Regions from separate parts of the Mycobacterium sp. NPDC004974 genome, predicted to be linked through region 2. Evidence: predicted binding sites of a transcription regulator. Region 2 holds the regulator's gene; the other holds the start of a gene.
What was found. The regulator LexA, encoded in region 2, represses DNA repair genes until DNA is damaged. The targets are predictions, from matches to a motif close to CGAACANNTGTTCG.

Region 1: the regulator LexA is predicted to act here: its motif matches at 1,181-1,194, upstream of ACWEFV_RS03595 (DUF222 domain-containing protein).

What each region holds. Positions count from the first base shown of each region.
Region 1 is NZ_JBSGAQ010000001.1:733,588-744,419, forward strand. It holds gene ACWEFV_RS03595 (DUF222 domain-containing protein) at 1-1,176, opposite strand, end outside; gene ACWEFV_RS03600 (GntR family transcriptional regulator) at 1,465-2,223, shown strand; gene ACWEFV_RS03605 (4Fe-4S dicluster domain-containing protein) at 2,220-2,447, shown strand; gene ACWEFV_RS03610 (ABC transporter substrate-binding protein) at 2,458-3,888, shown strand; gene ACWEFV_RS03615 (ABC transporter permease) at 3,885-4,745, shown strand; gene ACWEFV_RS03620 (ABC transporter ATP-binding protein) at 4,742-5,503, shown strand; gene ACWEFV_RS03625 (fumarate reductase/succinate dehydrogenase flavoprotein subunit) at 5,509-8,208, shown strand; gene ACWEFV_RS03630 (lipase family protein) at 8,205-9,527, opposite strand; gene ACWEFV_RS03635 (flavin-containing monooxygenase) at 9,626-10,832, opposite strand, start outside.
Region 2 is NZ_JBSGAQ010000001.1:473,058-483,889, forward strand. It holds gene hflX (GTPase HflX) at 1-1,099, shown strand, start outside; gene ACWEFV_RS02380 (PE-PPE domain-containing protein) at 1,119-2,648, opposite strand; gene ACWEFV_RS02385 (molybdopterin-dependent oxidoreductase) at 2,757-5,045, opposite strand; gene ACWEFV_RS02390 (acyl-CoA dehydrogenase family protein) at 5,148-6,308, shown strand; gene ACWEFV_RS02395 (LGFP repeat-containing protein) at 6,488-8,806, shown strand; gene lexA (transcriptional repressor LexA) at 8,859-9,578, opposite strand; gene ACWEFV_RS02405 (LysM peptidoglycan-binding domain-containing protein) at 9,822-10,313, shown strand; gene nrdR (transcriptional regulator NrdR) at 10,478-10,832, shown strand, end outside.

The DNA.
Region 1 (10,832 bases), 260 kb from region 2:
GGCCAGGTACAGGGGTTCTGCGGTGTGGTGGGTGTAGACGGTGAGGTAGTGAAAGCTGTGGGATGCCAAGCGAATGAGGTCTTTCATCGGCATCCGGATGCCTGAGCCGGTGACGGCGATTCCGGCGCCGGCTTCGAGTTCGGCGAGTGTGGTGGAGACGACCACGGTGACCGGAAGGCCGCCGTGTTGGCCGAGTCGTTTGGACATCAGCAGTTCCCGCAATGCGACTTTGAGCGCGTCGTGATTGCGCTGGGCCTGGGTGCGGGTGTCACGGCGGGCCGCCGCGTCCTGGTCCTGTTGGTCGTGAGCGATGCCTTGCTCGTGAGAGGCGTCGGGAGCCTCGTGAGCAGGACTGTATTGATCGTCCACGTCGGTCTCGGGCACGTCAGGCACTGCTGCGGTGTCGGGGGTGTCGACTGGGTTGGGTGTGGGGTTGTGGATCGGTTCGGGATCGGCGGGGTTGTTGATGCCCGGTGCACCCCACACGCCGGTGACGGTGGTCAGGTATGCCGCGGTCTCGGGGTCCAGCCAGCCCTGGACGTGTACCAGTCCGTCGGCGTCTTGTGTGCCGATCCGCAGCCCACGCAGGTGTGCTGCGACATCGGGTGAGTCGCCGTCTTGGTTGAGCAGATACAGCAGTTTGTCGGCGGCGGCTTTCAGTGTTTCGGGGGTGTCCCGGGTCGCCGCGGCCACCAGGTCGGATTCGATCTGGGCGAGTTCGGCGGTGCTGACGTAGTGGGCCGCTTTGCCCAGGGTGTCACCGATGATGGTGATGTGTTCGGTGTTGATCGTGCCGGCCAGCAGTGCTGTGGCGCAGGCGGGCAGTCGCGGTGCCAGTACCTCACCGCCGATGGCATAGCGCGGGCCCAGTTCGGCGGCGGCGGCCACGCGGCGTGCGGCTTGCTTGCCGCTGATCCGCATCCGGGTGGCCAGCACGTCCTTCCAGGACTTGCCGCCGATCTCGTGCGGGGCGGCCGCAGCCATCAGGGCGGCTTGGATCCGGTGATCGATCATCGCCTCGGTGCGGGCCTGCCGTTCCCGTTCGGACTGGAGCGCCAGCAACTCCGCGGTGGCGAACCCGGTGAAATCAGCATCGGCCAGCGCCGCGGTGGCGGCGCGGCGGCCGGCCTGGGCGGCCTGCACCACACCCCGGTCCTGCGCCAACCCGACTACCATGATTCGAACACTAGTTCGACATCCTGACAAGGATCCGCCAATTGGGACTCACGTGGTCAAAGTGGCCAAAGTTTTTCGGGCCCGCCTCGGGCTGACTCAATCGGATCTTGGCGACGTTTCGATCATCGCGATTTGTAAATTCTTGTCCGGGCCGAGGTGGCGCAATGCGAGCCGCAACGGCGGTTTCGCCAGGTACGGCTCGTCGGTCGGCGGCGCAATCAGTTAACCTGGGCAAACGGCAGATTCGCCGCACTGCGACACGCATGAATCGCCCCTTACCTTGAGTGCGTGTCGTCCCAGCCCGAAGCCCATCCTGTATCGCTGCCGAGTCGCCGTGCGCGTGCCGATCAGGCGCGCCAGGTGGCCGATGTACTGCGCCACCAGATCTACGAAGGCACGTATGACGGGGCCCTGCCGGCCGAGGCGGAGCTGGCCGCCGAGTTCTTCGTCTCCCGCAACACCATCCGTGAGGCTCTCGCCGTCCTCAAGACCGAAGGCTTGATCGACCGCGGCACCAAGGTGGGCACGCACGTAGCGGCCCGCAAGTACGACCACGGCCTCGACGCATTGGTGGGACTCAAGGAGACCTTCAAGGACTACGGCGACGTCCGCAATGAAGTCCGTGCCGTGCAGCGCCTCTCGGCCCCGCCCGCGGTGGTGCGCAAGCTCGCGCTGGAACCCGGCGCCCAGGTGGTGTTCATCGAGCGTCTGCGCTACCTCGCCGACCTACCGCTGTCGTTGGATCTGACCTACCTGACTCCCGAGATCGGCGAGCAGGTGATCGGTCATCCGCTGGAGAGCAATGACATCTTCGCGCTCATCGAACGCGTCAGTGGTCGCCGACTGGGTGGGGCAAGCCTTGCCCTGGAAGCGGTTTCGGCTGACCCGCATTCCGCCGCGACGCTGCAGGTACCGGCCGGATCGGCGCTGCTGATGGCCGAACGGCTCACGAGTCTGGACGACGGCACGCCCGTCGACTTGGAGTACATCAGGATGCGTGGTGACCGAATCACCATGCGCGGCAACCTCGTTAGGAGAGACGCATGACACTGGTCAATCAGCGCGCCGATGTCCCGGTGACCATCGACGAGTCACTGTGCATCGAGGGCTGCACATTGTGCGTCGACGTGTGTCCACTGGATTCGCTGGCCATCAATCCCGAGAACGGCAAGGCCTTCATGCACGTCGACGAGTGCTGGTACTGCGGCCCATGCGCGGCCCGCTGTCCCACCGGCGCCGTCACCGTCAACATGCCCTATCTCATCCGCTAGAGGACCCGATGTGAAAACAGCCCTGATCGCCCTCACCGCCGGTCTCACGCTCGCGACCGCCGGCTGCTCCCTGGACTCGGCGACGAAATCGGCCGACACCGTCGACGTCGTCGTCGGCTACCAGTCCAAGACCATCAACACCGTCACCGCCGGAACGTTGTTGCGCGCCCAGGGGTACCTGGAACGCCGTCTCGCTGACATCACGACCCGCACCGGCACCAAGTACAACGTGACGTGGCAGGACTACGACACCGGCGCGCCGATCACCGCGCAGATGGTGGCCGAGAAGATCGACATCGGCTCGATGGGCGACTATCCGATGCTCATCAACGGGTCCAAGACACAGCCCAACGAACGCGCCAAGACCGAGATCGTGTCGGTCACCGGGTACAACCCCAAGGGTGCGCTGAACATGGTTGTGGTGGCACCGGATTCGCCGGCCAAGTCGTTGACCGACCTGGCCGGCAAGAAGGTCTCGGCCAGCGTCGGATCGGCAGGCCACGGCATGCTGGTGCAGGCCCTCGGTAAGGGCGGGATCGACGCCAAGACCGGTGTGGAGGTGCTCAACCAGCAGCCTCAGGTCGGCGCGTCGTCGCTGGAATCCGGTCAGGTCCAGGCGCTTTCGCAATTCGTCGCCTGGCCGGGTCTATTGGTCCACCAGGGCAAGGCCAAGCTGCTCTACGACGGTGCCGAACTGAACTACCCGACCCTGCACGGTGTGGTGGTTCGCCGGGCGTATGCGGCTGAGCACCCTGAGGTGCTCGACGCGTTCCTGCAGGCGCAACTCGATGCCACCGACTTCCTCAACACGAAGCCGTTGGAGGCGGCCCGCCTGGTGGCCGAGGGCAGCGGGCTGCCGCAGGAGGTTGTGTACCTGTACAACGGGCCAGGCGGCACCTCGTTCGACACCACCCTCAAGCCGTCGCTGGTCGAGGCGCTCAAAGGCGATGTGCCCTACCTGAAGTCGATCGACAATTTCGCCGACCTCGATGTGACCGGTTTCGTGCAGGACGGACCCCTGCGGGCGGCGTACTCCGCGCGCGGTCAGGACTATGACAAGGCATTGAACTCGAACGCCAACCCGTCGGCGTTGGGCGGCACCGACCCGGTGTGCCACACCGCCGTCGACAATCCCGCCACGGCCGGCGAGCTCTGGCTCGACGGATCGGACACCACCACGGCGGCCGCGACGCCGGTCTGCCTGCTCAAGGCGATCCGGCAGGCGGAAGGCGAGGGCAAGAAGGTCCGCGCCGCCTATGTCTCCGACGCCGAGTTGGGCACCCGGTGGTTCGCCGACAAGTCCGTGTGGGTGCGGCTGCCCGCACCGGGCGCCGAGGGCTTCCTGCCGTTCGGAACCCAGGCCGGTGCCGAACGCTATACCGCTGCGCATCCCGGCGCTGCGATCGTCGACTACCGCCAAGCGCTGGCAGGTGCGGTGTGACCACCACCGATACCCCGCCCGTCACGGTCGGCGACCCTCCCGTCGACCCGGCGGAAACGCATCACCGCCGCACGCCTTCGGTCTGGCCGCATCGTCTGGTGCGGCTGGCCTCGGTGGTCGGCGCGGTCGTCCTCTGGCAGCTGCTGACCGCCAACAACGTGCGGGTGGGGCTGCGGTTCGACACTCTGCCGACCGTCACCGAAATCACCGCGGCCCTGTTGAACCGGCTGGGCACGCCGGAGTACTGGCTGGACCTCGGCCAGTCGCTGATCCGGATTCTCACCGGGTTCGGGATCGCCGCGGTGGTCGGTGTGATCACCGGAATCCTGCTGGGGCGCACCGCGTGGTTCGCCGACATCTTCGGTCCACTCACCGAGTTGGCCCGGCCGATACCGGCGATCGCCATCGTGCCGGTGGCGATCCTGCTGTTCCCCAGCGATGAGGCGGGAATCGTGTTCATCACGTTCCTGGCCGCCTACTTCCCGATCATGGTCAGCGTCCGGCATGCGGTGCGTGCGCTTCCGACCATCTGGGAGGACTCGGTGCGCACCCTCGGTGGCGGTCGTCTCGACGTGCTGCGCCAGGTGGTGCTGCCGGGCATCCTGCCCGGACTGTTCGGCGGGCTCTCGGTCGGCATGGGGGTTGCCTGGATCTGCGTGATCTCGGCCGAGATGATCTCTGGCCGCCTCGGTGTGGGTTACCGCACCTGGCAGGCGTACACGGTGCTGAACTATCCCGACGTGTTCGTCGGCATCATCACGATCGGCGTGCTCGGTTTCGTGACCGCCGCGGCGGTCGAGTTCATCGGCCGGCGGGCGACGCGCTGGTTGCCGCGCGGTGAGGAGGTGACGCGATGAGCCCCACCGACACCGCTACCCGGGCCGCCACCGGAATGCGATTGGAACTCGATCGAATCCGGTTGTCCTACACCGGCACTCCGGTGATCGACGATCTGAGCCTCACCGTCGAGCCCGGTGAGATCCTGGTGCTCACCGGTCCGTCGGGGTGCGGGAAGTCCACGGTGTTGCGCGCGTTGACCGGGCTGCTGCGGCCCGACGCCGGCCGGGTGCTGGCCGACGGCGATCCAGTCACCACGACGTCACGGGACCGCGGCATGGTGTTCCAGGACAGTGCGCTGCTGCCATGGCGCACGGTGCGGTCCAACATCGAGCTGGCCCTGCAGCTGCGGGGTGAACCCAAGGCGGGTCGCCGCGAACGTGCCGACCGCTGGATCGCCGAGGTCGGCCTGTCCGGATTCGCCGAGTTCCTGCCGAAGAACCTGTCCGGCGGTATGCGGCAGCGGGTTCAACTCGCGCGCGGGCTGGCCGGTGCGCCCCGTGCGGTCATGATGGACGAACCGTTCGCCGCGCTGGACACCCAGACCCGGGCGGCTATGCAGCGGTTGCTGATCGACACCTGGCAGGCCCATCCGACCACGATCGTGTTCGTCACCCACGACGTCGACGAGGCGCTCACGCTCGGTGACCGCGTTGCGGTGCTCGGCCGTGCCGGACAGCCGCTGCGCACCCTCATCGAGGTGGCCCAGCCCCGAACCGACCATCCCGAACGATCCGCGCTGCGCGCCGAGATCATTGCCGCCCTGGAGCAACCGTGACCGAATTGACCCAGATTCCCGATATGTCAGACGCGATTCGCATCGACTGCGACGTGCTGGTGATAGGCGGTGGCACCGCGGGCACCATGGCGGCGTTGACCGCCGCCGAGAACGGCGCCCAGGTGCTGCTGCTGGAGAAGGCCCACGTGCGGCACTCCGGAGCGCTGGCCATGGGCATGGACGGCGTCAACAACGCCGTCATCCCCGGCAAGGCCGAGCCCGAGGACTACGTCGCCGAGATCACCCGGGCCAACGACGGAATCGTCAACCAGCGCACCGTCTATCAGACCGCGACCCGTGGGTTCGCGATGGTGCAGCGGCTCGAACGGTACGGGGTCAAGTTCGAGAAGGACGAGCATGGTGAGTACGCCGTGCGGCGTGTGCACCGTTCGGGCTCCTATGTGCTGCCGATGCCCGAGGGCAAGGACGTCAAGAAGGCGCTGTACCGGGTGCTGCGCCAACGCTCGATGCGCGAGAAGATCCGGATCGAGAACCGGCTCATGCCGGTTCGCGTGCTCACGCATGAGGGACGAGCGGTGGGTGCGGCCGCATTCAACACCCGCACAGGAGAATTCGTCACCGTCGCCGCCAAGGCGGTGATCCTGTCCACCGGCGCGTGTGGCCGCCTCGGGCTTCCGGCGTCGGGATATCTTTACGGCACCTACGAGAACCCCACCAACGCCGGCGACGGATACGCCATGGCCTACCACGCCGGCGCCGAACTGTCGGGAATCGAGTGCTTCCAGGTCAATCCGCTGATCAAGGACTACAACGGGCCGGCGTGCGCCTATGTGGCCAACCCATTCGGTGGCTATCAGGTCAATGCGCTGGGGGAGCGGTTCGTCGACTCCGACTACTGGTCCGGGCAGATGATGGCCGAGGTCAAGGAGGAGATCGAATCGGCCCGCGGGCCGATCTACCTCAAGGTCAGCCATCTGCCCGATGAAACACTGACCACGCTGGAGAACATCCTGCACACCACGGAGCGACCCACCCGCGGAACGTTCCATGCCAATCGCGGACACGACTACCGCACCCACGACATCGAGATGCACATCTCCGAGATCGGGTTGTGCTCAGGGCATTCCGCATCCGGAGTGTGGGTGGACGAACATGCCCGCACGACGGTGCCCGGCCTGTACGCGGCCGGAGATCTGGCGTGCGTTCCGCACAACTACATGATCGGCGCCTTCGTATACGGCGATCTCGCCGGCGAGCATGCCGCCTCGACACTGTCGGATGTGGCTGCGCCGGTGGAGCTTCCGGCCGATCAGGTGGCCCAGGCCCATGAGCTCATCTATCGTCCGCTGCGGCACCCGGACGGCCCGCCGCAGCCGCAGGTCGAGTTCAAGCTGCGACGGTTCGTCAACGACTATGTGGCACCACCGAAGACCGCCACCAAGTTGTCGATCGCGGTGCAGACCTTCGAGCGCATGACCACCGAGGTCGAGGGCATCGGGGCACGTACCCCGCACGAGTTGATGCGCGCCGCGGAGGTGTCCTTCATCCGGGACTGCGCGGAGATGGCGGCCCGGTCCTCGCTCACGCGCACCGAGTCACGCTGGGGTCTGTACCACGAGCGGGCCGATTTGCCGCAGCGCGACGATGCGCAGTGGCGCTACCACCTCAACCTCTACAAGGACGCCGACGGCGCCATGCAGTTCGTGAAGCGGCCGGTGGCACCGTATTTCGTCGCCGTGCCGGAGTTGGACCACCTGACTTCCCACGATCCGGTGACCACCGTCGAACAGCCCCACCTGCACGGCGGCCGGGCGCCCGCAGCCGAACGCTCCCGGGTGCGCCCGGCCGGATCCGCGCAACCGCCGTCACCACGTATCGCCGCGGTCCTGGCGTTGGAGGAGCCCTCTCTGGAGGATCTGAGTGCCTACCTGGCAGATTCCGACCCCGGCGTGCGCAGAACCGCGGTCGCCACTCTCGTCGAGCATCTGCCCGACGGGTACCAGCCCGTGCTGGTTGCCGCACTGGCTGATGGCGACGCCGAGGTGCGACGGGAAACCGCGGATGCGGTACGTGAACTCGTCGAGGTCCTGCCCGACCCGGGCGCTTTCGCCGACCGGCTGGAGTCCGCGGACCCGGTGGTCCGTGCGGTCACGGTCTACCTGTTGAGTTCCCGGCGGGTCGGCGACGCCCAGGCGTACCGCCTCGCGTCGACCGATTCCGATCACCGGGTGCGGATCGAGGCGGTGCGGGCGCTGGTGTCGGTCGACGACCACACCGGGGTGGCGGCAGCCACCACCGACGAGAACCGGGAGGTCCGGATCGCCGCGGTAGGCGGACTGGCGACCCTGCGTGCCGGCGCCGATGCGGTGCGCGTGGCGCTCGACGACACCGATCCGCTGGTGCGGGCGGCGGCCCTGGCGTCACTCGGCGCGGTCGGCTGCACCGGGGACGACGTGGTCAGCGTCGAGAAGGCGTTCACGGAGTCGGCCTGGCAGATCCGTCAGGGCGCGGCACGGGCGTTGGCCGGGGCCCTACCGGAAGTGGCGGTTCCCACCCTGTCGCGGGCGCTGGACGACCAGCATCTCGATGTCCGCAAGGCCGCTGTGCTGAGCCTGAGCCGGTGGGCGGGTTCGGAGTCGACGGCCCGTCAGGCACTCACCGTGGCCTTGGACGACAGTGATGCCGACGTGCGCGCCTACGCGCGTCAGGCGTTGGCGCGCACAGGCCCGCACGTTCCGGGCTAGAACTCTCCGCAGTTGGGAGCGGTGGGCACCCCGTTGAACCGGTCGGTGAGCCAGTCCATGGTTGGTTCGCCGTCGACGTACGGTTGCAACAAGCTGGTGGTGGCCATCTTGTTCAAGAACGGTGCCATTTCGTTGGTCCGGAACGTGACGTCGCCACCCTTCGCGCACCAGTCGTTCGCAGTGTCGACGGCCGACGCATAGGGCGCGAGGGAATCCCAGCGGTTGTGGGTGACCAGGACCGGGCCGGTGGGCTTGAGGCTGCCGATGCGTTGAGCCGCCAGCAGACTCCGGATCGGATCGTTGCCGACCAGGTCGTTCAGGTCGGTGTTGAACCACGGCTGCACGTGCCGGAAGGCGTAGTCGACACTGCCCTGGACCAGGCAGGTGTGGCCGCTCCAGTCCAGCATCTGCAGACCCCGCGGTGTCAGTGAGTTACGCAGTGGTTCTTCGGTTTGGGGGTAGGACGCGATGATGCCACGCAACATGTATCCGGTGAGCACTGCCAGGAAGTTGCCGTCGATAGCCGGAAGCGCTGCCGCGATATCAGTGACGGCCCCGGCGGCGTAGGTGCCCACAACCCGGAGTTCAGGCGCGTAGCTGCCGGCCAGTTCGGCGGCCGACATCGAGGCCTGTCCACCGGATGCCCAGCCCCAGAACGCCACCGGCCCATTAGGATTCAGCGACGTGTCGGGGAGTTTCATTGCCGCGCGGGCGGCGTCGAGCATCGCGGTACCGGCCGCGACTCTGTTGAGGAACTGCGGTGACTCCGAACCATGAACACCCATGCCGACGCCATCGGTGACCACGACGGCGAAGCCACGGGCCAGCAGGGTGGCGATGAACCCCTCTTCGTAGTTGAACATCAGGTCGAACCCCTGAGAGAAGTGGATGCCCTGGTTGAACAGTCGCGACGGCGCACACTGTTCACCTGTCCCATACGGCCCGGTCGCGTACGCGAGCAGCGGACGCGGGCCCTTGCCCGTCCATGGGGCGTCGGGTTCGATGTAGGTTCCGGTCACGGCGACCGGCTTTCCCTGAGCGTCAGTGCTGCGGTACATGATTCGCGTACCACCTCCCACGAACGCGCCGAGTTGACCCGAGGGTTCGAGCACCAAACGTGACGGTTCGCTACGGATGAGATCGCCTGGTCGGCTATCGGGCAGAGGCGTCGGCGGTGTGTAGAATTCTTCGTAGTGCTGGTCGTCGGCCCGGGCAACGGGGTTCATCAGCGTGGCCGGCCAAGCGGTCCACGCCAACGCCGCGATCACCAGAGCGGTTGCGAGTCGGGTTCTGGTGCGGCAGTGGGGGATTAGTGGCATGGGACGTCCTAGGTCGAAGTAAATGGGTGTGCGCAAGTGCTGGCGCCGCGCACCCGCGGCGTCAGTGAGTCAGTCAGTTGTGCGGTGAAGTGGAAGCGTCAGGTTCTGGACGCAGCAGCACGCGGTGCGCTGTGCCGGGCCCCTGTCTTGTCATCGATCCGGCGGTGCAGCTTTCGGGTGGCGGCCCGGTAGGCGGCCGGCCTGATCGGCAACAGCCACTGCCGAAGCTGGGTCCACCGTCCGACGTTCACGCCGGCCTCATCAAGGATTTCGTCGATCTGGCGCACAGAGAACGGGATGATGTTGGTTCCGCGAGCGTGCTTGCCGTCGGTCCGTTCGATCATCCACTTCAGCCGGCGCTCGGCGAATGCGCGCTGCTGCTCGACCGGCGGCAGCTCGGCGTACCCGGCCAGATAGTTGACCACCCAGATCGCGGCGGCTTCGGCGCTGATCGGGCTCAACAACGACGACCCGTAGCCGACGAAGAACAGCCGGGGTACATCGACGGGCAGAATCTGGCGGTACAGCTGGAAATTGCCGTCCGCGTCGGTGATACGCGACTGTAGGTCCTCGGCCAGGAACGGTGTCCGCTGCTGGTAGCCGGTCGCACAAACCACGGCGTCGACGCGACGGGTGGTGCCGTCGGAGAACTCGACCGTCGGGGCGCCATCCTTGTCGTAGAGCCCGATGATCGACACGCCGCGACGAATGTCGATGACGCCGTCGCGAATCTTCTCGTAGAAGCCCTCGGTGGCCAGACTGACCGCATGCCGCACGATCCGTTCGAACGGACCCTCCGGCACCAGGCCGAGCCGGTCGAACATCAACTGGCGCCGAGCGACCCGTCCCACCATGCCGAGCATGGCATTGCGGGCGAACCGACCGGGGCCGGTGATCATGCGGGCGATGCCGCGCTGGTCGAGGTGGTCGAACAGTCCCTCAGAGAGTCGGGTCAGCAACACGTACTTGTAGTTGATCACCCCACCGACCTTGCGGGGCATCTTCCAGGTGACCTCGCGGGCCGCGACGGTGGTGGACCGCGCCACGTCGCTGAGTGCCTCGGCGATATCGCATGACGACTTGCCGTAACCGATGACGACGATGTCCTTGTCGGCGGCGTCCTGCAGGTCGTTGAATTCCGAAGCGGCGCAGATGCGCCCGCCCGCCCGAGTGAAATCCTCGATGCCCGGGTAATCCGGAATGAACGGGTCGCAGAAGATTCCGGTGGCCACGATCAGCTGATCGAATTCGGTCTGCTCGACCGTCCCGGTGATGAGGTCACGGGTGGTCAAGGTCCAGCACCCT
Region 2 (10,832 bases):
GGAACTGCGCGAGGTGGTACTCGCAACCGGAGCAGACACCGTCATCTGCGACGGTGAACTCTCACCCGCGCAGCTCAACTCGCTGGAGAAAGTGGTCAAGGTCAAGGTCATCGACCGCACCGCGTTGATCCTCGACATCTTCGCCCAGCACGCGACCAGCCGGGAGGGCAAGGCGCAGGTGTCGCTGGCCCAGATGGAGTACATGCTGCCCAGGCTGCGCGGCTGGGGTGAATCGATGTCGCGCCAGGCCGGCGGCCGCGCCGGCGGGGCCGGCGGTGGCGTGGGAACCCGCGGGCCCGGCGAGACCAAGATCGAAACCGACCGCCGCCGCATCCGTGAGCGGATGGCCAAGCTGCGCCGCGAGATTCGCGACATGAAGAAGATCCGCGACACCCAGCGCAGCCGGCGGCTGTCCTCGGAGGCCGCGTCGGTGGCGATCGTGGGCTACACCAACGCCGGTAAGTCCAGCCTGCTCAACGCCCTGACCGGGGCCGGCGTGCTGGTGGAGAACGCCCTGTTCGCGACGCTCGAACCCACCACGCGCCGTGGAGAATTCGACGACGGGCGGCCATTCGTGCTGACCGACACCGTCGGCTTCGTCCGGCACCTGCCCACCCAGCTGGTCGAGGCATTCCGGTCCACCCTCGAAGAGGTGGTCGACGCCGACCTGCTGGTGCACGTGGTGGACGGCGCAGACGACCATCCGCTGGCGCAGATCAACGCAGTCCGCCAGGTGGTCAACGATGTGGTCGCCGAATACGACATCGCTCCACCGCCGGAGTTGTTGGTGGTCAACAAGATCGATGCGGCCACCGACCTCGGGCTGGCGACGCTGCGGCGCGCACTGCCCGACGCGGTATTCGTCTCGGCGCACACCGGTGAGGGGTTGGACCGGCTGCGGGCCCGGATGGCGGAGATGATCCCCCCGACCGACGCGACGGTGGACGTGACGATCCCCTACGACCGTGGGGACCTGGTGGCGCGGGTGCATGCCGACGGTCGGGTGGATGCCACCGAACACACCGCCGACGGCACCCGCATCAAGGCGCGGGTACCGATGGCGCTGGCGGCGAGCCTGAGCGAGTTCGCCACTTTCTGAGCGCTTCTCAGAGCGGGCGTCAGGCCGCCGCAGGCTTCTTCTCGGTGGCGCCGGCCGGCTTGGCCTTGTCTTTGCCTGTGTCCTGGCCGCCCAGTGCCTTACGTACGGTGCTGCGGATCGACTTCGCCAGATCACGCGCCGGCCGGACGTCGCCGGCGCGCAGCTTCGGCCGTTTGGTCTCGGTGGTCGGCGTGCCTTCGGAGTCGGTGGTCGCCTTGGTCAACGGGTTCGCCTTGAGCACATTGAGTTCAGGCAAGTCGGGAAGCTTGGGCGACTCGGGTGCGATGGCGGTGGTGTGCGAAACCTTCACGTTGTCTTGCGCGTTGGCGGTATCCGCGGATTCGGTCGGGTCGGACCAGCCCGGCAACGGGTCGAGGCCAGGGTTGCGTGCTGCCTGGATTCCCTCTGGGATGTCGTTGATGAGGTCGGTGACGAGCTTCACCGGGTTGACCCTCGGCACCAGTTGGAACGGCGTCGGGCTGCCGTAATCGCCACGGTCATAGCCGGTTTCGATCAACGTCTGCATCATCGGTGAGACCAGATCGACGAGTGGTATCACCACGGCGGATGTTCCGGTCGCCGCGCCGAGGTCGATCAGCGGCTGCATGATCGGCAGGTACTTCGCCGGCAGGGTGATGTAGCGGGTGTCGCCGTGTACCTGGCAGTGAGTGGCCTCCGAGCAATTCGCTTGGGCATTCGCGACCGCGGCCTGCACTTGCTCGGGCGTGTATCCGTAAGGCGTCGCGCCGGCCTCGTCACTGCCCTTGGGGGCCAGGTAGGTGCCGTGCACGTATTCGAACCCGGCGAGCGCGTTGGCCAGGGACAACGGGTTGAGCACCCAGGACGGTGCGTCGGCGACGCCGTCGTACTGCAGCGCGATGTCATCGGTGTTGATCACCCCGTCGGGCGCGGTGTCGGTGGGCGTCGGATTGCCGAACGTCGCGTCCAGGATGGGCACGGTGCCGAGTGCTGCAAGCCGCTCGAACAAGCCGCCGTTGGGCCGGTTCGGGTTGCCGATCAGCACGAATGAGACGTTGGTGGGCAACGTCGGGTCGCCTGCGTTGTTGAGATATGCGAGATTGCGCTTGTAGATGCCGGCGACGGTGGCGCCCTGCGAATAGCCGAAGATCACGACCTCGTGGTCCGGGTTGTAGTTCTGCTCTTGGCCGGGAGCCGGTGGGGTCAGCTGTGCACCGTAGGCGGTGGCCAGACTTGAGAGACCGCTCTGCACCGAGACGTTCCACTTGGCGCCCTCCAGTCCGCCCCACCCGGCGAACGGGAACGGCCAGAACTGGGCGATGTAGGGAACACCGACGCACGTCACGTCGGTGCAGGTGCTGCCCGGCGCCACGTAGTACTGGACCGCGTGATCCTCGTAGTTCTGCGACAACGCCGGATTCGGTGTGCCGGTACCCGGAACCACCAGCACCGTGGCGCTGAGCACGACGTCGGCGGTGAAGGTCGTGGTGACCGCTATCGCGGCGGAACCGGACAGGGCCACGGCGCCGACCAGCAGCGACCTGGCAGCAGAACGGGGTGAGAATCGCATCGGCCCGGATCTCCTTCTGCTGACGCCGCGGTCAGCGCTGAAGGGATCCTTGCACCGGCACGCAACTGCTACCGGGAAAACGGCCGAAGTGGTGGCCGCCCAACGGTTTCAGCGTTCCCGGATCACCGGAGGCTCGTGAGCCCGCACCGGGGGCAGCGGGCGAGCGAACTTCTCGACCTGCACCAGGACGTGAGCGCCGGTGCATCCCCGCGCCAGCGACGAGGTGCCCACGTCTTCGGTGAGCACGTTGGGATTGCCGTGCACGCACATCGAACCGGGGTCGGCCGGATCGGCCGGATCGAACCAGGCCCCGGTCGACAGTTGCACCACCGCCGGGCGCAGTCGGTCATCGATCACCACGCCGGCCAGGCACGCCCCACGGTCGTTGAACACCCGTACCACGTCGCCATCGACGAGACCGCGTACCGCCGCGTCAGCTGGGTGGATCCGGATCGGTTCGCGCCCTTGGACTTTCGATGCCTGGCTGGCGGCACCACCGTCGAGTTGGCTGTGCAGACGGGTCGCGGGCTGATTGGCCAGCAGGTGCAACGGATACGCCCGGGCTCGCTGCCCGCCGAGCCACTCCGTCGGCTCGTACCAGCGGGGGTGGCCGGCGCAGTCGTCGTAGCCGAACCCGTCGATGTCGGCGGAGAAGATCTCGATGCGGCCGCTCGGGGTGGCCAGCCGCCGCCCGACCGGGTCGGCCCGGAAATCGGCGAGCAGTGTCAGCCCTGGCTCGGTGGGCAACCGCAAGCTGCCCGCGGCCCAGAACTCGTCGAATCCGGGAACCTCGAAATCCAGCCCGGCAGACCACTTTTCATACATGTGGACCAGCCACTGCCGCGCCGTTCGACCCTCGGTGAACCGCTCGCCGAAGCCGAGCCGATCCGACAGCGCCGAGAACGTGGTGTAGTCATCGCGGGAGTCGGCATACGGCTGCGCCAGTGCGGGCATGGCTACGAGCAGCGGGTCATTACGTGATCCCGAGTAGTCCTCACGTTCATAGGCGGTGGTCGAGGGCACCACGATGTCGGCATGCTTGGCCATCGCCGTCCAGTACGGATCGTGCACCACGATGGTGTCCACGCGGGACAGGGCGCGGCGCAATCTCGGAATGTTCTGGTGGTGGTGGAACGGATTGCCGCCGGCCCAGTACACACACTTGATGTCGGGGTAGGTCAGCGCCAGGCCGTTGTAATCGAACGGCTGACCCGGGTGCAGCAGCATGTCGGTGACCGCGGCGACCGGGATGAACGTCTGCACCGGGTTGGGCCCCTGCGGCAGGGCGGGTAGGCCGCAGCGCAGCGGCGGCAGCCCCGGCTCGTTCATCGACCCGTAGCCGTGTCCGAAACCTCCGCCGGGGATCCCGATCTGGCCGAGCATCGCGGCCAGGGTCAGGCCCATCCACGGAGCCTGCTCGCCATGCCGGACCCGCTGCAGCGACCAACTGACGGTGACCAGGGTGCGCGAGGCGGCCATCCGCCGGGCCAGTGCGGTCAGTTCCTCGGCCGGCAGGCCGCTGAGCCGTGAGGCCCACTGCGGGCTCTTCGCGACGCCGTCGTCGCGGCCCAGTAGGTACCGCTCGAACCGCGGATACCCGGTGCAGTGCGTGTCCAGGAAGTCGAGATCGGCCAGTCCCTCGGTGGCCAGGACGTAGGCCAGCGCGAGCATCACCGCCACGTCGGTGCCGGGGACCGGGGCCAGCCAATGACAGTCGCCGTCGATATCGTCGCGCAGCGGGCTCAACGACACGATCTGTGCGCCCCGGTCACGCAACCGGCGCAGCGCATCGCGGGCCGGATGTGCCGTGGTGCCACCGTGATTGATGCCGGTGTTCTTCAGCGCGACACCGCCGAAGCAGACCAGCAGGTCGGTGTGTTCGGCGATGACATCCCAGTCGGTGGAGCGTTTGAACAGGTCGTCGTGGGTTCCGACCACCCGGGGCATGATCACCGCGGTCGCGCCCAGGCTGTAGGAATGGCGGGAAAAGGTATAGCCGCCAAGCATTTTCAGAAAGCGGTGCACCTGACTCTGGGCGTGGTGGAAGCGTCCGGCGCTGGCCCAGCCGTACGAGCCGCCGTAGATCGCCTCGTTGCCGTAGGTGTCGACGACCCGCCGCAGCTCGTCGGCCAGCAATTCGGTGAGGTCGTCCCAGGACACCGCGACGTACTCGTCGGCACCCCGCTCGCTGCTGGGGCCGGGGCCGTCCCTCAGCCAGCCGCGCCGGACCGCGGGCCCGACGATGCGGGAGCGGTGCCGGATCGAGCCCGGGAGGTTGCCGAGCAACGGCGAAGGGTCGGCGTCGCCGGCCTGCGGTGTGACGGCGGTGATATCGCCGTCGGCGAGGTCGGCGGTGAAGGCGCCCCAGTGCGCGAGGCTCGCGGGGGACTGGGGCATGGCCCGAGTTTACGGGCGGTATCGGCCCTCCCCGGAGCTGACCAACCACCCGGTTGGTATAGGTTGGCCCCCAAATCCGTAACCAGTACCGGAGGTCACACCATGGGCAGTGTTGTGAAGTACGACCGCACGTTGTTCGAGCGGGAGCACGAGCTGTTCCGCGAGTCGTACCGGGCGTTTCTGGACAAGCACGTCGCGCCGTTTCACGACCAGTGGGAAAAAGACAAGATCGTCGACCGCGGCGTCTGGCTCGAGGCGGGTAAGCAGGGCTTTCTCGGCACGGCGGTGCCCGAGGAGTACGGCGGCGGCGGCAACGACGATTTCCGGTACAACACGATCGTCTGCGAGGAGACCGTCGCCGGCCGCTACAGCGGCATCGGCTTCAGCCTGCACAACGACGTCGTCGCGCCATATCTGCTCCGGCTGGCCACCGAGGAGCAGAAGCAGCGCTGGCTGCCCAAGTTCTGCACGGGTGAATTGATCACGGCGATCGCAATGACCGAACCCGGTACCGGCAGCGACCTGCAGGGCATCAAGACCCGCGCGGTCCGCGACGGCGACCACTACGTACTCAACGGGTCGAAGACCTTCATCACCAACGGCATCAACTCCGACCTCGTGATCGTCGTCGCCCAGACCGACCCCGAGAAGGGGGCCCTGGGCTTCTCCCTGCTGGTGGTGGAGCGCGGAATGGAGGGCTTCGAGCGGGGGCGGCACCTGGACAAGATCGGTCTGGAGGCCCAGGACACCGCCGAGTTGTCGTTCACCGATGTCAAGGTGCCGGTCGAGAATCTCCTCGGCGAGGAAGGGCAGGGTTTCGTCTATCTGATGCAGAACCTGCCGCAGGAACGCATCTCGATCGCCATCATGGCCGCGGCGGCGATGGAAGCGGTGTTGGAGCAGACGGTGCAGTACACCAAGGAGCGCAAGGCGTTCGGCAAGCCCATCGGCAGCTTCCAGAACAGCCGGTTCCTGCTGGCCGAACTGGCGACCGAGGCCACCGTGGTGCGGATGATGGTCGACGAGTTCATCCGGTTGCACCTCGACGAGAAGCTCACCGTGGAGCAGGCCGCGATGGCCAAGTGGTACTCCACCGAGAAGCAGGTCGACCTCATCGACCGCTGCCTGCAGCTGCACGGCGGCTACGGCTACATGCGGGAGTACCCGGTCGCACGGGCCTACCTGGACGCGCGGGTGCAGACCATTTACGGCGGCACCACCGAGATCATGAAGGAGATCATCGGACGCAGTTTGGGCGTCTGATGAGTCCGAACTACCCCGCCTGACGACCCGAGAAGCCCATATCTGGGTCGTCAGACCCAGATATTGCGGCTTTTTTGGGCATGATCGGCCACGTTCCTTGGTTATCCTCACCTGCTGAAGCAAAGTTGTCGGGGCGGGACATTTCTGAGGAAACTTTGCCGAACGAGCGGGGAGAGCGCATGACTAGGCCTGGAGCGAGGCTGAACGCGGCCGTGTGGCGGTTGGCGGTCGGCCTGCTCGCACTCGTGGTCGCTGCTTTGATGGGGCCGGCGGTGGCGTCGGCCACCCCGGAGTCGGATGCCGACGCGGCGGTCTCCGCCGCCTGGGAGGCGAACGGCGGCGACGGCGGGCCGCTGGGACCGCGCCAAGGCGGCGTCTACGCGGTGGGTTCGGGCTTCGCGCAGAACTTCGCCGGGGGCAAGATGTTCTTCACCCCGGCGACCGGCGCGCATTTCATGCAGGGCGCGATTCTGGAGAAGTACGAGTCGCTGGGCGGCGCAGCCGACGGCGATCTGGGATTCCCCACCATCGACGAGGGCACCGGGCGTGCCCCGGACAGCCGCAACTCGACGTTGAGCGCGCCGGACAACCCCGTCATCTTCTGGACTCCGGCCACGGGTGCCCGGGTGGTCCGGGGCGCCATCAACGCCGCGTGGGACAAGCTCGGCGGCTCGGCCGGAGTGCTGGGCGTTCCCGCCGACGACGAGACGTTCGACGGCGATGTGAGCTCCCAGAAGTTCACCGGCGGTGAGATCTCCTGGAACCGCAAGACGAAGACGTTCACCACCGTGCCGCCGGAACTGGCCGATCAGCTCGCCGGTCTGGACGTACCGTCGGATCCCGCCGCCGCGATCGCCGCGGCCCGTCGGGCGGCAGGCGGGCCGATGGGCCCGCTGGGAGCCAAGGACGGCGATCAGTACCCGATCGGTGACGGCGGCGTCGGCCAGAACTACGCGGGCGGCAAGATCTTCTACACCCCGGCCACCGGGGCCAATGCCATCACGGGTCAACTGCTGGAGAAGTACGAGAGCGTCGGCGGCCCCGAAGGCGATCTGGGCTTCCCGACCGCCAGCGAGTCCGAGGGCGGGCTGGGCCCGAACAGCCGGATCAGCACCTTCGCCGCGGCCGACAACCCCGTCATCTTCTGGACCCCCGACTACGGCGCGGTGATCGTCCGGGGCGCGATGAAGGCGGCCTGGGACAAGCTGGGCGGGGCGAAGGGCGCACTGGGCGCCCCGATGGCCGACCAGACCGAAGACGGCACCGTCGTCAGCCAGCGGTTCAGCGGGGGAGCGATCTCCTGGGACCGCGATGCCAACAAGTTCACCACCGAGCCCTCGAAACTCGCCTCCGAGTTGAGTGGCCTGCAGGTTCCGGGTGTCGGGCAGCCTCATGCCGGTGGTCCGCAGCCGTCGGGCGCGGATGCGAAGAAGCCGTTCAGCTGGCATTGGAGCTGGTGGTGGCTGATCGCGGTGGTTCCGGTGCTGCTGCTCGCGGGTCTGATCGTGGGGGCGGCACTGTGGCACCGTCGCCGTGCCGGTGGCGATGACGACTTCGACCACGATCCGTTCGACGATGACTACGACGGTGCCGGCGAACCGCAGTATGACGACGGCCGCTACGACGAAGCGCACTACGAATCGCGGGGATACGACCACGACGAGTTCGCCGACGACCGGGGCGCCGATGCGGCGAGCGGGTACCGGCCGAGCACTGCCTACGGTGCCGGTGAAGCCTCGACGGCGCGTTTCGCCGGGCCGGGTGAGGATTCGGCGAGCGGTGTGGCGTCCCCGTTCGACGGCCCGACCGATATCGCGATCCCGGTCAGCCAGTGGGCCGCTCCCCACGGATCGGCCAGTGGCTACGGATCACCGGGCGAGGACGACGAGCCGCCGGAGGATTCCTCACGGCTGGCCGGCCCGGAGGCGGGACAGGGCTTCGACGACTACGACGACGGCTACCAGGACGATGACGACTTCGAAGAGGATGACTTCGACGACGATTTCGAAGAGGACGAGGACCTCGACACCCCCATCGATGCGGACTTCGAGGAAGTCGCCGAGGGTGACGCCGACGACGAGATCGAAGCCGAACTCGCAGACGACGACATGGTGGATACAGGGGCATTCGCAGGTCCGGCCGGCGGCGCACGCGAGGCGCAAGGTTTCGCGGCGTTGAGCGGCCTGGCCGTGCCGAGCGATCAGGACAATGTCGACACGGCGCCGACCCGTGTCATCACCGAGTCCGAGGCATACAGCAGCGAGGCCCACAGCGGGCGACATGCGGCCATCGAACTCGACGAGATCCCCAGTGCCACGGCCATCCACCTACCGCTGGAGGACGCGCGCCGCGCGCCGGAGGGCTACCCCATCAAGGCCGACACGAAGTCCGGCCGTTACTGGGCGCCCGACAGCAGTGAATATGACGACGCGGTGGCCGAAATCTGGTTCGCCAGTGAGGAATTCGCTCGCACCAACGGATTCGTGCGGACGGACTGAATCGAACGGACCCGGCCATCCTTCGGATTCGGCCGGGTCCGATCTCGGTCGGTCAGATCTTGCGGATCACGGTGACGACCTTGCCGAGCACCGCTGCGTCGTTACCCGGGATCGGGTCGTACGCCGGATTGTGGGGCATCAGCCAGACCTGACCGCGGGTCCGCTTGAACGTCTTGACGGTGGCCTCGCCGTCGATCATGGCCGCCACGATCTCCCCGTTGTCGGCCACGCTCTGTTGGCGCACCACCACCCAGTCGCCGTCGCAGATGGCGGCGTCGACCATCGAGTCCCCGACGACCTTGAGCAGGAACAGCGAGCCCTCGCCGACCAGTTCGCGGGGTAGCGGGAAGACATCCTCGACGGCCTGCTCGGCCAGGATGGGACCGCCTGCGGCAATACGCCCAAGCACCGGGACGAACGTCGGCTCGGGAAGCGCGTCGGAGCCGGCCACGTCGGTGGACACCACCGCGGCTGCCGGATCGTCGGCGCCACGCACGTCGACCGCGCGCGGCCGGTTGGGGTCGCGTCGTAGGTAACCCTTGCGTTCCAGGGTGCGCAACTGATGGGCGACCGACGACGTCGAGGTCAGGCCGACCGCGTCGCCGATCTCACGGATGCTGGGCGGGTAGCCGCGACTGGTGACCGACGCCCGGATCACGTCGAGAATTGTCCGTTGCCGGTCGGTGAGGCCGCCCTCGGCCCGGCGTGGGCCCGCGCCGTCCGATCCGGCCGGGCGGTCGGTGCTGCCATCCCTGCTGCGGTCGTCGCTCATGGGGCCGAATGTAGTCGCTGGTCGAGCATTAATCAAACATGTGTTCGACGTGTGTCGCGGGCGTGTCCGCAGGTGGGATGCGCGAGGGCCGTCGCGTGGGCGGTGTGCGGGATTTGTGGCCCGAACTTGTCGGTACCCCGTTCTATCGTTTGGCAACAGTTCGATCACATGTTCTATCCATCGAACACTTGAGCGACTATGTTCGAACACAAGAGCGAATACGTCCCACCGAAAGGCAGTCAGATGGCGATCATCGATATCCCCGCCGATAGCCGTTCCCGCGCTGTTCGGGCCACTCCGCAGTCGCAGTCGCCCCGCGCCCAGTTCGGCGCGGGCGCACCCCGGCCGGTGCGCCGGGTCCAGCGGCCGGCGCCGTCCCGTCCCGCCGGCGGTGCGGTCCGGTACCGCGGAACCGGAGTGCTGATGTCGCGGGCATCTCATCGCAGCCGGCCCATCACGCCGCTGACCACGGTCCTGTTGGCGCTGGTCGCCGCCGGCATCACGGTGTGGCTGGGGTTGGTGGCCCAACTCGGCGGGGTCATGGGGTCCGAGACGCCGACGCCGACCGAACTGGCGGTGGTCCAGGTGAAGTCGGGGGAGACGCTGCAGCAGGTGGCCCGGCGGGTCGCCCCGGATGCCCCGGTGTCCCGGGTCGTCGAGCAGATCCGTGACCTCAACCAGCTCGACTCCGTGGCAGTCGACGCAGGGCAGACGCTGCTCGCCCCGGTTGGCTGAGCAGTGCGATGACCGTTGAATCGTCGTGGCTGCCAGCCACACTGGCCGGCGTCGGCGTGAGCCGCTACACCCCACTGGACCCGGCGGTGAGTCTCCCGTTGGCATCGCGGGTACGCTCAAGGGCGCTCGAGCTAGTTGTCCGGCGGCATGACGAAGGAGCGGTAATGCATTGTCCGTTCTGCCGTCACCCTGATTCGCGTGTGGTCGATTCGCGCGAGACCGATGAAGGGCAGGCCATCCGGCGCCGTCGGTCCTGCCCCGAGTGTGGACGTCGATTCACCACAGTGGAGACAGCTGTGCTGGCCGTGGTGAAGCGCAGCGGGGTGACCGAGCCGTTCAGCCGCGAGAAGGTCGTCCGCGGGGTACGCCGGTCCTGCCAGGGCAGGCAGGTCGATGACGACGCCCTCAACGTATTGGCGCAGAAGGTCGAGGACGCCGTCCGCGGACTCGGCACGCCGGAGATCCCCAGCCACGAGGTCGGTTTGGCGATCCTGGGACCGTTGCGCGAACTGGACGAGG